Regions from separate parts of the Evansella cellulosilytica DSM 2522 genome, predicted to be linked through region 1. Evidence: riboswitches for the same ligand, from Rfam matches in the RefSeq annotation. Region 1 holds a riboswitch; each other region holds the start of a gene.
What was found. Region 1 has a riboswitch for S-adenosylmethionine ahead of metK (methionine adenosyltransferase). Riboswitches for the same ligand answer to the same signal wherever they lie in the genome.
Positions count from the first base shown of each region.

Region 2: linked by a shared signal. The riboswitch ahead of BCELL_RS17145 (O-acetylhomoserine aminocarboxypropyltransferase/cysteine synthase family protein) and the one ahead of metK (methionine adenosyltransferase) in region 1 are both predicted to bind S-adenosylmethionine.
Region 3: linked by a shared signal. The riboswitch ahead of BCELL_RS17070 (methionine ABC transporter ATP-binding protein) and the one ahead of metK (methionine adenosyltransferase) in region 1 are both predicted to bind S-adenosylmethionine.

Region 1 covers NC_014829.1:3,540,761-3,546,082, reverse strand. Annotated here, with positions in the region: gene BCELL_RS16430 (ABC transporter permease) at 1-184, opposite strand, end outside; gene BCELL_RS16425 (ABC transporter ATP-binding protein) at 171-941, opposite strand; gene BCELL_RS16420 (ABC transporter substrate-binding protein) at 967-1,965, opposite strand; SAM riboswitch class I at 2,199-2,318, shown strand; gene metK (methionine adenosyltransferase) at 2,521-3,732, shown strand; gene BCELL_RS16410 (glycosyltransferase family 4 protein) at 4,024-5,178, opposite strand; gene BCELL_RS16405 (phosphatase PAP2 family protein) at 5,197-5,322, opposite strand, start outside.
Region 2 covers NC_014829.1:3,694,247-3,699,568, forward strand. Annotated here, with positions in the region: gene BCELL_RS17140 (homoserine dehydrogenase) at 1-518, opposite strand, end outside; partial or broken gene BCELL_RS17145 (O-acetylhomoserine aminocarboxypropyltransferase/cysteine synthase family protein) at 567-1,856, opposite strand; SAM riboswitch class I at 2,027-2,136, opposite strand; gene BCELL_RS17150 (alpha/beta-type small acid-soluble spore protein) at 2,522-2,704, shown strand; gene BCELL_RS17155 (hypothetical protein) at 2,850-3,149, shown strand; gene BCELL_RS23235 (hypothetical protein) at 3,193-3,324, shown strand; gene BCELL_RS17160 (alpha/beta-type small acid-soluble spore protein) at 3,514-3,768, opposite strand; gene BCELL_RS17165 (YozQ family protein) at 3,780-4,016, opposite strand; gene BCELL_RS17170 (SMP-30/gluconolactonase/LRE family protein) at 4,234-5,106, opposite strand; gene BCELL_RS17175 (LTA synthase family protein) at 5,319-5,322, shown strand, end outside.
Region 3 covers NC_014829.1:3,674,222-3,679,543, reverse strand. Annotated here, with positions in the region: gene BCELL_RS17080 (MFS transporter) at 673-1,950, shown strand; gene BCELL_RS17075 (hypothetical protein) at 2,072-2,353, shown strand; SAM riboswitch class I at 2,430-2,538, shown strand; gene BCELL_RS17070 (methionine ABC transporter ATP-binding protein) at 2,756-3,778, shown strand; gene BCELL_RS17065 (methionine ABC transporter permease) at 3,775-4,461, shown strand; gene BCELL_RS17060 (MetQ/NlpA family ABC transporter substrate-binding protein) at 4,484-5,322, shown strand, end outside.

The DNA.
Region 1 (5,322 bases):
ATAGCTCCCATACTCGTGTGGGAGAACTAAATAATAGTGGATCAATCCATCCTAACCTTGTGCCAATTTCCCAAAACGCAAAGAAGAAAATGAAAATACTTAGTTGAGTCATCCTTACATATCGTTTTTCACGTGTTAATCGTTGTACGTATTCTTTGTGTAGTTGCTCATTACGTTTGCTCAAGAGATTCCAACTCCTTCCAAACCTCTTGGAACCATTCGTTATATAACGAATGATTACGGACGTCAAAAGGTAGCTTTGTTGACAATTGATTTGGAATCTTAAAAACATTTTTGATTTGTCCCGGACTATGCCCTATTAAAATAACTCTATCACTCATTGCTATTGCTTCACCTATATCGTGAGTGACTAAAATTGCTGTCTTTTTGTGCTCCTTTATCGTGGAAAACACGAGGTCCTCAAGCTTTAGCTTTGTTTGATAATCTAAGGCAGAGAATGGCTCATCTAGTAATAATAGCTTAGGTTGAGTAGATAACATCCTTACTAAAGCCACTCTTTGCCGCATACCACCTGATAGCTCGCTAGGATATTGTTTTGCAGTTTCTGCTAAACCCATTTCATTTAATAAATACTTGGCATGCTTTTTTTTGTCTTCAGTTAATTTCCCCATTGTTTTGAGGCCAATCGTAATATTTTCTTCTATTGTTAGCCAAGGAAACAAATAATCTTGCTGAAGCATATATCCAGTTTCCGGTGTAGGCTTTTTTATTTCTTTTCCATCAAGCAAAACGTTACCGCTTGTTGGTCGAATTAAACCAGAGATGAGTGAAAGTATTGTTGATTTACCACAACCACTAGGACCTATTAAAGAAATAAACTCTCCTTCGTTCACCGCAAAATTTATATCCTTAATTGCTTCAGTCATTGAATCCTTTGAAAAAAATGTTTTTTCCACTTTCTCTAGTTGTAAAAATGACATGTTAACCTCCTCCTATCGAAGGCATTTATTCATTCACTATTTGATTTGGTATATCTGTATTGACTAAATCCTCATATGGTACATCCATTGGTAACTCACCAGACTCATCCATCATTTCTTGTAATAAATACCAACCATCTTCATCTAAAATTGGCGTTTCTGCATAAGATCCCTGATCTCTATAACGTTCAATCACTTGTTCAATTGTTTCTAAAGAAGTGTCTTCAAAGAAATCTACTATTGACTCTGCAACAACCTCTTCTGGCTGTTCTTGAACCCACTGCTGTGCTTTATATATTGCTCTAGTAAAGCTTTCTAAAGCTTCTTCATTTTCCTCTAAATAGCTCTGTTTTGACATAAACACTGTATAAGGAACATTTCCGGATTGTGTACCGAAAGAATCGATAATATACCCTATACCGTCCTCTTCAAATTGTGTCGCTTGTGGTTCAAACAATTGTACATAATCGCCCGTTCCAGAAGCGAATGCTGAAGGTATATTTCCAAAATCTATATTTTGAATAAGCTCTAAATCCTCATGTGGCTCAATACCATTTTGTTTAAGGACGTATTCACCTACCATTTGTGGCATACCACCAGCGCGTTGCCCTAAGAAAGTACTTCCTTTTAAATCATCCCATTCAAAATCTTCTACTGGCTCACGTGATACTAAAAAAGTACCATCAGTCTGTGTCAGCTGAGCGAAGTTTATAGCTGGATCATTAGCACCTTGTGCATACACGTAAATAGATGTTTCTGCACCAACTAATGCAACATCAGCACCATCTGACAATAATGTTGTCATTGTCGTGTCTCCACCCCAAGTAGTTGTTAAATCAATTTCAATGCCTTCTTCCTCAAAAAACCCTTCTGAAATCGCTACATAAAGGGGAGCATAAAAGATAGACCTTGTAACCTCTGCTAAACGAATTTCTGTTGTTTCTTCATCTGAACTACAACCGACGAAAAGAGAAACTCCTAAAAGGAATATAAGTGAAAGGAACCCGTATTTCATGAATTTCATTTGTAAATAACCTCCTATAATAGGTGAACGCTGATGTGATAAATTATGATGATATGTTGAAAAATGTGCATGCATATAAAAATAAATAAACTGATGAAATAAAATATTCATTGATGATAAAATGGTTACGGCAAAACCGTGTTTAATTATAAGAATGTAGAAAAATGTGGATATGTAGCCGTATATTAGTTGACAGTGAGTAGAAAATCAGTTATCCTTTTTGCGAACGGATACTCTTATCCTGAGATGGCGGAGGGACAGGCCCAAAGAAGCCCAGCAACCATCACCGTGTTGACAAGGTGAACGGTGCTAACCTGCAGGACATGTATTTTGCGTGTCTTGACCGATAAGAGGTGAAAGGCGAATGCAATGATAACCTTTCCTCTATAGGAAAGGTTTTTTTATTGGAGATTTAGCAAAAAAGTGCAAACAATAACAACTATCATTCGTCCAAATCGGCATTTGTCGATTTGTACCATTTAGTAGGAGAACGAGTACCGTTGATTCATTTAACATATCCTATCCATAGGGAACAGAATTAAGGAGGTACGTACTGTGTCAGTAAAACGTCGTTTATTTACATCTGAATCTGTAACAGAAGGGCATCCTGATAAGATTTGTGACCAAATTTCTGATGCCATCCTAGACGAAATTATGAAAAATGACCCAAACGCAAGGGTAGCGTGTGAAACATCTGTAAACACGGGGCTAGTATTAGTAGCGGGGGAAATTAGTACATCAACTTATGTAGATATACCTAAGATTGTAAGAGAAACAGTGAAAGGTATTGGGTACACAAGAGCGAAATATGGTTTCGATTACGAAACTTGTGCTGTATTAACTTCTATTGATGAGCAATCACCGGATATTGCACAAGGTGTTGATCAAGCGTTAGAAGCTCGTGAAGGCCAAATGAGTGATAGTGAAATTGAAGCGATCGGAGCTGGAGACCAAGGTTTAATGTTTGGTTATGCTGATAACCAAACGCCTGAATTAATGCCACTGCCTATTTCTCTTTCGCATAAATTAGCGAGACGACTTAGTGAAGTAAGGAAAGACGGTACAGTTGGCTATTTACGCCCTGACGGAAAAACCCAAGTAACAGTTGAGTATGATGAGAACGATCAGCCAGTTCATATCGATACAATCGTCATTTCAACACAACACCACCCTGAAATAACAAATGAACAAATTGTTGCTGATCTAAAAGAGCATGTCATTAAACCGATTGTGCCAGCTCAATTAATAGATGAGAAAACAAAATATTTTATTAATCCAACAGGCAGATTTGTCATTGGTGGACCACAGGGAGATGCAGGGTTAACTGGAAGAAAAATTATTGTTGATACTTATGGCGGCTATGCTCGCCATGGAGGTGGAGCATTCTCTGGTAAAGACGCAACAAAGGTTGACCGCTCTGCTGCCTATGCAGCTCGTTATGTAGCAAAGAATATTGTTGCTGCTGGTCTAGCAGATCGATGTGAAGTACAACTTGCATACGCGATTGGTGTAGCGCAACCAGTTTCTATTGCAATTGATACGTTTGGTACTGGTTCTGTTTCGGAAGAAGTACTAGTAGAAGTTGTCCGCAACAACTTTGATTTGCGTCCTGCCGGCATCATCAATATGTTAGATTTACGCCGTCCAATTTATAAGCAAACGGCAGCTTACGGCCACTTTGGAAGAACAGATGTAGATCTACCTTGGGAAAAAACGGATAAAGCTGCTTCTTTAAAAGAACAAGCATTAAATAGTGCTGCAAAATAAGAAATGTGTGACCGCCCAGTCTTTTCGATAAGGAAATTGGACAACCTCCAGTAAAATAAAACTGATTATATCGGAATTCGATGTTGCATACTTTAATGGTACTGAGACACCGTGCACGCTAAGGATAAGAGTACTCATTAGTTCTTTATTAGATACACGCAACGCAATTCCACCACTAATAATAGAAAAGACGCGACTGTCTCAAAAGCTAGAGGTTGACTCAAAAGGTAAAAATTCGACCTTTTAAAAGAAAAGACTAAAAACGAGCTTGAAGCTCGTTTTTAGTTTTTCTTATTGTGCAATACGATTAGACCTCTGTTCGTTTTCATATATAACTTGCTCGTACTCACTCACTAAGTTAGAAAATATATGATTCCATGATTGTGTTTTAGCGTACGCTCTTGCTTTCAAACTCATTTTTTTATTTAAATCCTGCGTAAATAATATAGTCGTAATGCTTTTTAGAAATGCATCTGCTTTTTTCCCAGGACATATCATTCCAGTTTCTCCGTTTGTCACGATCTCTTTTACTCCACCGCTATTAGAAACGATGGCTGGTGTACCTGAAGCAAGAGATTCTAATACGACATTCCCAAATGTTTCTGATGTCGAAGGGAAAACAAATAAATCGGCAGACGAATACGCACTTGCAAGTTCTTCTCCATCTAAATAGCCAGTAAATATAACATCATCCCTATGCTTTTCTTTTAATTCATCCTTCATCGGACCCTCTCCAACGAATACCCATTGAATCAGTTCTTTTTGATGTGATGGCATATTTGAAATGACTTCAGAAAGAATGTGAAGATCCTTTTCAGGTGCAAGTCTCCCAACGTAAAGTAGTATATATTTTTTGTTAATACTGTACTTCTGCCGGAAATATTTAGGATCGTAATTAGGATGAAATAAATCGCAATCAACACCTCTTTGCCACAGTGATAAATGTTGAAATCCCTTTTTTTCTAAATGAGACATTGTTTCTTTAGAAGGAACAAAAACTCTTTTTGCATCACGATGAAACCATTGCTGATATTTCCAAATCCAGGGGAGCATAAAGCCCAATTTATAGTAGTGTAGGTAATGATCAAAATGTGTATGGTAGGAAGCAACAAAAGGTACGTGATATTTGTTGGAATAGTGTAAACCACATAGCCCCATATTAAATGGAGTAGCAATATGGATAAGCTCTGGCTGTAAAGCATGTAGCCGTTGTCGAATTGTTAATACGTTAGGGAGTGCTATTCTGCATTCTGGGTAGAGGATAAAAGGTAAACTGGCAAATCGGTGTACATTTCCGTTAAATAGCGATTCATCGTCATTTAGTTCAGGAACAAAAATATCATAATCAATCTTTTCCTTTCCTAAATAATGAACTAATCGATTCATTGTTTTAGAAACGCCATTTACTTGAGGAGTGAAAGTATCAGAGAATAAAGCAATACGCATTTTTTTTCCTCCTTATTGTTAAAAAGGGTAAACATACATGATGCTAATAACGGTAATAAAACCTAGAAATGCACCAGCAATAACATCAGATGGATAATGTAATCCGATCGTAATTCTTGAAATGGCAACTAGTATTGCAATAGG
Region 2 (5,322 bases), 150 kb from region 1:
GAAGATGATTCTTCTCTCATCTTTGTAAGGATAAAGTTAGACGTGCCGTTGACAATACCTTCTAAACGATTAATTGTATTCGTTTTTAACGTGTGGCGAAGTGTATTTAGTAGAGGAATTCCTCCTGCAACGGCAGCCTCAAATAAAAGCTGGCAACTGTTTTGTTCTGCCAACGTGTGAAGTTCATCACCGTGCTTAGCAAGAAGCTCCTTGTTCGCTGATACGACAGAGATTCCTTGACGCAACAATGCAGTAACATATGGATAGCCAGTTTCTGAGTCAGGTGTTGCCTCAACAACAGCATGTATTTGTGCATTTAATACATCGTCGAGATTATTTGTCACCGTTGTTTCTCCATTCACTTGGCGATTATCTACATTTTTAACAACTACAAATGGGATCTCTATTCGTGCCCCTAAAAGGGCTTCGAGCTTTTTCGCTTTCTTTTCAATCGTTCTATATACTCCTTCACCTACAGTTCCAAATCCGATAATCGCTAGTTTAAATGACTGACTCATGACGAGAGTCCTCCTTGATAAATCAATTTATTCTTATGCTTATTAGCTAGTAGCTATTTTCAATGCACGATCTAACTCTTTAAACAAATCTTCCACGTTTTCAAGACCAACAGATAATCGAACGAGATCTTCCGTTACACCAGTTGCTGCTAACTCTTCCCCAGCTAGTTGCTGATGAGTCGTAGATGCTGGATGGATAATTAAGCTCTTTGCATCTCCAACGTTTGCTAAGTGAGACCACAATTCAATATTATCGATTAGCTTTCTTCCTGCTTCACGGCCACCTTTTATACCAAAGATAAGAACGGAACCATAGCCATTTTGTAATAGCTCAGAAGCATGTTCATATGATGCGTGAGATTTTAGTCCAGGGTAGTTAACCCACTCCACCGCTTCGTGCTCTTCTAAATATTGCGCTAGCTTAAGTGCATTTTCGTTATGTCTTTCTACTCTCAAATGTAATGTTTCTAACCCTTGTAAAAGCTGGAATGCATTAAACGGGCTTAAGCAAGCACCGAAATCGCGTAGTAGCTGTACCCGTAATTTAATGGCAAATGCTAGTTCACCAATATCTTTTGCATATCGTAATCCATTGTAGCTAGCGTCTGGCTCTGTGAAGCCTGGGAATTTTTCAGAATCCCAATTAAACTTACCACCATCTACGATAACGCCACCGATCGAAGTTCCATGACCTCCAATCCATTTTGTTGCTGAATGAACAACGATATCCGCACCATGATTAATCGGCTTACATACGTATGGTGTCGTAAATGTACTATCTACTATTAAAGGAATCCCAGCTTCGTGTGCTACCTCTGCCACACCGGCGATATCTAATACTTGTAAACTAGGATTTCCGATTGTTTCAGCAAAGACTGCCTTTGTTTTATCATTAATGGCTTCCTTAAAGTTTTGTGGATCAGAAGCATCAACAAAATGTACCTTTATTCCGTATTTAGGTAATGTAGTAGAGAAAAGGTTGTATGTACCTCCATACAAATTTGTTGCAGCTACAATTTCATCACCACTTCCAGCTATATTCATGATTGCTAGTGAAATAGCTGCCATACCTGAAGATGTTGCGACAGCTGCTACCCCATCCTCTAATTGAGCAATACGCTTTTCGAAAACATCTACAGTCGGATTCATAATTCGACTATAAATATTCCCTTGCTCACTTAAAGAAAAAAGACCTTCTGCATGAGCCGTATCTTCAAAGACATAAGATGTCGTTTGATAAATAGGTACCGCTCTTGCCCCCGTCGTTGGATCAGGGGTTTGACCTCCGTGTAATAGTACTGTTTCTACGTTATACGCTTTGTTTTGCTCTTCTGCCATGTTAAATCCCTCCTACATAAATTTGTAATTTTAAATATGTTAAACTTTAAAGTTTATTTCCTCTTCTAGGATTTACTTACATAACGAATACAGTATTTTACCATTCCTACTAAAAAACGCCCCTCTGCCGAAAAGACAAAGAGACGTTAGTAACATGGTTAGAACGACCTCTCTCATCTTTCAAAGCAAAAGCTTTGTAGGAATTGGCACCTTGCTAGATAAACATCTCGCTGGTTGCCGGGTTTCATCGGGCCGGTCCCTCCACCTCTCTGGATAAGAGCTTAATATATGTATTTTTCATCAATATTTTAACACAGTAGTCCTCTAAAGGATCGTATCATTGTATATAATTTTCGTCAACGGTTTTTATATGAAAAACTGTCCTTCACACTATTATCGCAAATTTTTTAAATATTATGAAGTTGTTGAAAATAATAACACCTATTTATAAGCGTGTCAATTTATTTTACACACTTTTTAAGAATTTCGACGTATCCCTTAAAGTACTAGGAGTGCTCTCCTGAGGGATGATGATGTCTGGAGATAGACTTCCTTCCCCAAGTTGAAAAAACTTAGCAGATAATATTTACCAGTTTACTGTTTGAATAGAATTTTAAAATACTAACATAATAAAAGTATCCTACAATAAAGCGAGGTGATACACGATGGCACGAAACAACAAACTTCTCGTACCTGGTGTAGAACAAGCATTAGATCAAATGAAGTATGAAATTGCGCAAGAATTCGGTGTAAACCTAGGTGCAGATGCTACTTCACGTTCAAATGGATCTGTAGGTGGCGAAATTACAAAACGCCTAGTTCAACAAGCTGAACAACAAAAATTTTAATATGAGTGGCACTTACACGCAGGCATAGCGCCTGCGTGTTTTTAATATGAATGGGGTACATAAAACTCTTCCCAATTTAATGTGTAACATATAATATGTAATTAACAAATGTGACAAGTACATTAGATGAGAGGGGATATTATTCATGATTGTTCGATCTTTAAATATTATCCTTTCGTTCTCTCTTCTATTATTAGTCCTATCGATTCATGCACCTTCTCATTTTTCTGACAACTATGAGAACTACATTACAGCAACAACATATGAGTTAGCAGCTGAAGGGAATGAACCGGAAGATAAAGGTACAAATAGGTTATTGTATTCTCCATCTTTTTTTCATCAGAAAATATTGAGCGATTTGGTCATAGCACGTTCTGATACATTCCAGAAGTGTTGGCAAAAAAAGCAGGCCACTTATATTAATCAAAACGGTGATTATTTATAATTACCACCTTCCTACTATATTAAAATAAAGTGGAGGGAAATAAATGAAGCCTGTGCGCAAAAATGATGATCTATACATTAAAGAAGCATTTAGAGGTTTAACATGGGGATTATTGATGATGATCGTTGTCTTTTTAATACTACACTTTGTTTTCGACATAAAAGCATTTCAATAAAATTAAGCAAAAGAGGATGTCCCAAAAGCTATTAGAAGCAGTGGAATTTCGCCGTACCTCTTATAGTACTAGTGAGTTCTCTTCTCGCTAGTACGCACGGCGATAAAATTCCACTGCCAATTTTATACGCTTATCTTATAAAAAAAAGGAGAGGCAATGGATTCGTTTTTATCCATTGTCTCCCCTTTTTTATCGCTGTTTTGTCATTTGTTTTTGTGCCATTTTTACTAATTCACGAACCATGTTTCCACCGATACTTCCACCTATTTCCCCTGCATCTTTTGCCTTTATATTGCCATTATAGCCCTTCTGCAAGGAGATTCCTTTTTCATCAGCAACTTCATACTTCACGTTTTCCCGGTCTTTAACGTTCATTACTTCTGCCTTTAAACGATCTAATCCTTCTCTCGCTTCCGGAACAAGAATTTTATGTTTACGGCTCATCCCAGTTCACCTTATTCAAAGCCTTTTCTTGGTATTTCTCTTCCTGCTTTGCCCGAAGTCTTTTGCCCATTCTCATTAACTTCATCAATTTTAGCGTCAATCGTTCCTTCTGTATATGCATCTGACACTTGCTCATGCGTTACCGCTAATCCATTCTCAGTCTCATCTTTACTATTATATTGATTTACTTCATATGTTTTTTCAGCTACTTTGTCAATTTGCTCATGTGTCACTTTATTTTTGTGCATTTGCTTCGCCTCCAATCATTATTATGTTTTACATGAAAGTAAAAAAATATGAAGCAGGCTGTCCCAAAAGCTATTATAATTTCTGGCAATGAATCCACTCGGCGTGCGCTAACTACAAGAAATCGACTTATAATGGGCTTTAAGAGATTGCGGTGGCACATTGCATAGAGGATGACTCAAAGGTAAAAATTCGACTTTTTAAGTCACCCTCAAATCGTTAACCTTTAAAACGGTAGCTATATGTGCCTTTTACCCCAGGTTCTACGACAAAAACGCCACCTGCATTTGGTTGCTCCTTCTGCTCTGCCTCTGAAAGACCGACACTCGCTGTTGTAACGTATAATTTATCTAGTTTTTCCCCTCCAAAGCAGCAACATGTTACTTGACTGACGGGGAAGAAAATTTCACTTAGTTTTTCTCCATTGTCCGGATTCCATCTTGAAACTCGGGAACCACCCCAATGCGCAATCCAAAGCATACCTTCAGCATCAATAGTCATCCCATCAGGAAAACCTTCTCCTTCAGGAATTGTAATGACATACCTTTTATTGTTTATTTCACCTGTAGCAGCATCATAGTCAAAAGCCGCGACCTTTTTTGTCGGTGTATCAATATAATACATGAGTTGTTTGTTCGTATCCCAAGCAAGACCATTTGAGATTGATACATCTTCAATCATACGTGATATATTTTTATCGATATCTAGACGATATAGTGCGCCTTCACCTTCAAGACCATCTAGATGCATTGTTCCAGCCCAAAACCTACCACCAGGATCAACTTTTCCATCATTAAAACGATTTTCTTTTTTTTCTGACTCAGGGTGATTAATTGAAACAATCTCTTCGCTTATTTCGTCTAAGTAATAAATGCCATCTTGAAGGCCAACTAAATAGCCACCACGTTCCACTAGGCCTAAACAACCAATATATTGGCTAAGCTTGATTGTTTGCGTTTCATTTGTCACTGGTTTAAAACGATGTATTTTTTTCTCTAAAATATCTATCCAATACAGTACTTGTTTTTTTTCATCCCAACAAGGACCCTCACCTAAAGTGGCTCCAGCAGGGATTATTAACTGAGCTTCCATCTTTTCACACCCTTTTTTCTCATTTGAATCCTCTTCTTACTCTTCGATACAAAAGACGATTTCCCTTGAAAAAAAACTCAGTTTGTTATTTTTAAAAACGGGTATGTAATTTTATGTAAATAACCTTAATTTGTTGTTTTGTTTTCATGAAGATTTTATAATGAAACATTGTATAACAAATTTTGTGTTTTTAAATAAGGAAGGTTGATACTATGA
Region 3 (5,322 bases), 130 kb from region 1:
AGGAGAAACTCACTCCTATCAGGCTTTTTAACGATTGCAACGGCTACATACATTGCTAAGGAACACTGAAAAAGTGAAAGAACACAATGGCACTTAAAAAGTCCTAGATTGAAAGGGGAGGCTAATAAATATAAGGTCATTTGAATATAAAAGTTGATGAGACCTGCACAAATTCGCTTTTTCGTAGAGAGTCGGCAAGCCGCTTCGAGCCTCGCTCTGCAGTGTCTCACCCTGACTTACTTTTCCACAGGAAGAGCGACGCTTCTTTGATGAAGCTTCGAGTTGTCTCGACGCTGCTCCATCAGCATTTTTTCTCTTTTGTTATTTCTCTATATGCTCATACAGTTACGGATACGCTCCAAAGCATATGCGCGTAGAGGAAGAGACAGTTACCTCGCTTGCTCCAGGATCATCAATTCGTCCTTAAATTATGGCTTATGAATATTAATACAGGATACAATCATGTTTTTTACTTTTTCAGTGCTCTTCGAATTTTCACCTTTTAAGTCAGCCACTTTTATTATTTCCTAAGTAACATTCACAGTATTATCCATGTAAATATTAAAATAATATCTTTTCAAATTTTCTTCCATCGGCTATGATAAGTATATATTTAGAGACTCGAAGTAACCTAAATATTTTGACTTTAAGAGGTGGAAGGCAGGAAATTTCATGACAAAATTCGTAGGCGATTGGTCAAATCAATTCAAGGGATACAATCGCAACGTACGTTTATTTCTCACTGGCTCTATATTTGCACATATAGGCATGGGAATTTTTATGATCATTTACAATTATTACATTCGTGAGTTAGGATATAGTGACCAAACGAACGGTTCAGTTATTGCAATGCAATCTATCGCTACAGCACTGTTACTATTGCCAGCAGGAATTTTAAGTGATCGGGTTGGAAGAAAAAAGCTCATTTATATTGGTGGTATCTTTGCGGCTTTAAGCTTATTACTTAGAGCTGTTCTTTCCGTTGAGATACTACTTTTAGGAACGGCATTTATGACAGGTATTTTTATGGCATTTATTCAAGTTTCCTCTATTCCGTTGCTAGCTGAAAATTCAACTGAAAAACAACGCGTTCACTTATTTAGTTTTAACTTTGCGATAATTATGGTTGTGAACGTCATAGGAAATACATTGGGTGGTACATTAAGTGACTTCTTTCATTTGATTTTAGGCTTTGATGCATTATGGAGTATACGTTTGACGTTACTGATTGGTGTTGGATTTGTCGTGCTAGCTTTACCATCTTTCTTGAAAATAAAGGAAGAGAAAAAGCTAACATCGCAAACAGTACAAGATCGTTCTTTTAAAAGTTTATTTAAAACACACCGGGCTGGATTTAAAATTATTATTTTATTTGCTATCGCACAAATACTGATTGGCTTCGGATCAGGACTTGTCATTCCATACTTGAATCTATATTTCGTAGATAGATTTGAAATCTCTCATTCACTCGTAGGGATTATCATATCTGCAGGTCAAGCAATGACAGCAGTCGCTCTTCTTATAGGTCCAGCAGTCGTGAATAAGGTTGGAGAAGTTAAAGCAGTTGTTATTTTACAACTATTATCCATTCCATTTCTTCTTCTCACTGCCTATACACAAAATATTTATTGGGCAGTATTTGGTTTTTTATTTAGGCAAGCATTAATGAACGCAGGTAATCCCATTCAAATGTCACTTATGATGCGAAGTGTTGATGACTCAATTAAAGGATTAGCAAATTCGGTAGGTCAAGCAGTATTCCAGCTAGGATGGGCAGTGATGGGACCAGTCTCTACAACAATTGTGATGGTTTACGGTGCTTATTCAGGTTATGCAATCGTATTTTCGATTACTGGTGTTCTTTATTTAGCAGGTACGCTTTACTTCTTCTTTGTTTTTAGAAAACAAATTCCGCATAAAAAAGAGAAACAAATAGAAAATGTCGGATAAAAAAAAGGGAAATTGTCCTTAAAAGGAGAATACCTCAATTAGGTATAACCTTAGTAAGGGCGGGATGATGATGCATGAGCTTCTCTTAGCGTCGGTCAATCGAATTCGAAAGTCAATTCATATGAATGAACTAGTAGATAAAGCATTCATAAATGTTTGTTTTATTTGTGACGAGGAGCAATGGATCGTTCGTTTTAATGGACAGAACATAGACATTGAGTCTGTGAAAGATACAGTTGGGGATGTCATCATTGAAGGTGATATTGAATCACTTAGGCTATTGCTACAAGGAGAAGACTTCCTCATCTCTATGAAAAAAAGAGGTGAGTTAGGAGTTAGTGGTCAGCTGAAGGATCTTTTATTGCTAGAGTCACTCCTTTACTTAAGTAAAAATTTCCGGTAAAAAATAATTGACATTCTTTTTATAGCCGTGATATGATTCCACAAGAGCGATGTTAATTTACTAAAATAATAATACTTTCTTATCCAGAGAGGCGGAGGGACTGGCCCGATGAAGCCCGGCAACCACCAAGGTGACTTGGAAAAGGTGCCAATTCCTGCAAAGTGTGATGCTTTGATAGATGAGGGGTAGGTTTCATAATAGAGAAACCTTTCTGCTTATCTTTCGTGAGAGCAGAAAGGTTTTTGTTTTATTAAAATACAATTTCTTGAGATAATAATAAAATTCTAACATTCTACTATATACAATCCGCACTATGCGTATAGGGATAATAGATTATAAGGCTTATAGTGAGCCAACACAAAAAAAACTAGTTTTAAAAGAACCAAAGAGGGGGCAAAGAAGATGATTTCGTTATCGAATCTTGTGAAAACATTTAATACTCGTGATGGGAAAGTCACCGCTGTCGATGAAATAAATTTAACAATTGATGAAGGTGAGATTTTCGGGATCATCGGATATAGTGGGGCCGGCAAAAGTACACTAATAAGATTGTTAAATATGCTTGAAACCCCAAGCTCTGGTGAAGTAACGATAGCAGGGAAGACGATGAACAAGCTTTCAAGTAAAAAACTTAGAGCGGCACGTCAAGAAATAGGAATGATATTTCAACACTTTAACTTACTTTGGTCTCGAACAGTAAAAGAAAATATCTCTTTTCCGTTAGAAATTAAAGGAGTACCAAAAACGGAACGTGATGAGCGGGTTGAGGAGCTAATTCGTTTAGTTGGACTTGAAGGACGTGGAGGTTCATACCCCTCACAGTTAAGTGGTGGACAAAAACAAAGAGTTGGTATAGCAAGAGCACTTGCAAATAACCCGAAGGTGTTGTTATGTGATGAGGCAACTTCGGCGTTAGACCCAAAAACAACTGATTCTATCTTGGAACTACTAGTAGATATAAATAAAAAGCTTGGTCTTACTGTTGTTTTAATTACACACGAGATGCATGTTATAAGAAAAATATGTCATAGAGTTGCTGTAATGGAGCAAGGAAAAATAGTAGAACAAGGGAATGTTTTAGAAGTTTTCAAGCATCCAAAACAAGAAATGACAAAAGAGTTTGTGAAGCAAGTGACTGAACCGGAAGAAACTGAAGAAGCAATTAGACATCTATTAGAGGAAGAAGATATCGGTCATGTTTTGCAGTTAACTTTTGTTGGAAGAGAAGCAGAAAAGCCTTTAATTACAAATATCATTCGTACATTTGATGTTACGGTAAATATTTTACAAGGGAAGATTAGTCAAACTCAAAATGGACCCTATGGATCGCTTTTCATTAATGTAGACGGTGAGGCTAGTGAGTTAGAGAGAGTAATTGCTTATATCCGTGAGCAAAAGGTACAAGTGGAGGTGATCCATCCATGAATATAGGAACGATCTATAATATTTTATTATTTGAAAATGTAAAATGGCCCAACATGTGGGATGCGACAAAAGAAACGATTTATATGACATCATACTCACTGCTGTTTACATTTCTATTTGGGATATTACTAGGTTTACTTCTCTTTTTAACAGATAAAGGTAACCTATGGGAGAACAGAATTATTCAAGGTGTTATTTCGGCATATGTCAATGTCTTTCGGTCGATTCCTTTTATTATACTGATCGTCTTGCTAATTCCATTTACGAGAATCATTGTAGGAACGATGTTAGGTCCTTCCGCTGCACTACCAGCATTAATTATAGGGGCAGCACCGTTTTACGCTCGTATGGTAGAAATTGCACTAAGAGAAATTGATAAGGGGGTGATTGAAGCATCAAAGGCAATGGGCGCTAGTAATAGACAAATTATCTTTAAAGTATTATTGCCAGAATCAATGCCAGCATTAGTATCAGGCTTGACAGTCACTGCCATCGCATTAGTAGGTTATACAGCAATGGCTGGGGTCATAGGTGCTGGTGGATTAGGTGATTTAGCGTTTAGAGATGGTTTCCAACGACGAAATACCGACATTACGCTGATGGCAACATTGATTGTGTTACTGATCGTCTTTATTATTCAATTTATCGGCGATCGTTTAACCAATAGATTAGATAAAAGATAAAAATAATTGGGGGTAAATTTAGATGAAAAAATTAGTTAAATTAATTACTGCATTTGGTCTTTCGTTAAGTATTTTAGCAGCTTGTGGTACTGGAGAAGATGAAACAACTGATGAGCAAGGTACTGCTGATGCTGGAGAAGTAGAAGAAACAACAGAAGATGATGCAACTACTGAAGAATTAGTATCATTAGTTATAGGGGCGACTAATGTTCCACATGCAGAGGTGTTAGAATTTGTAAAGCCACTACTAGTAGAAGAGGGAATTGATTTAGAGATTGTTACATTTAACGATTATGTTTTACCAAACGAAGCGTTAGATGCTGGTGAATTAGACGCTAACTATTTCCAACACATTCCTTACTTAGAGATGCAAATTGAAGAACAAGGCTATGACTTTGTTAATGCTGGTGGCATTCATATTGAACCAATTGGTGTTTATTCTCAAGATTATGGCAGCTTAGATGAACTACCTGAGGGAGCGCAATTTATTTTAAGTGATTCAGTTGCTGATCATGGTAGAATTTTAATGATGCTTGAGGATCATGGATTAATTACATTAGCAGAAGGTGCAGGTATTGGTGCATCTCTAGATGATATTGTAGAGAATCCAAAAAACTTTGAGTTTTTAGCTAATGTCGAAGCAGCATTATTACCAACTGCTTATGAGCACAATGAAGGTGACGCAATTTTAATTAATTCTAACTACGCTTTAGATGCTGGTTTAAATCCTGTTGAAGACGCAATTGCACTTGAGTCTGGTGACCAAGATAACCCATACGTAAACGTTATTGCTGTACGTAGTGGAGATGAAAATGACGAGCGTATCACTACATTATTACAAGTACTTCGTTCTGAGGATGT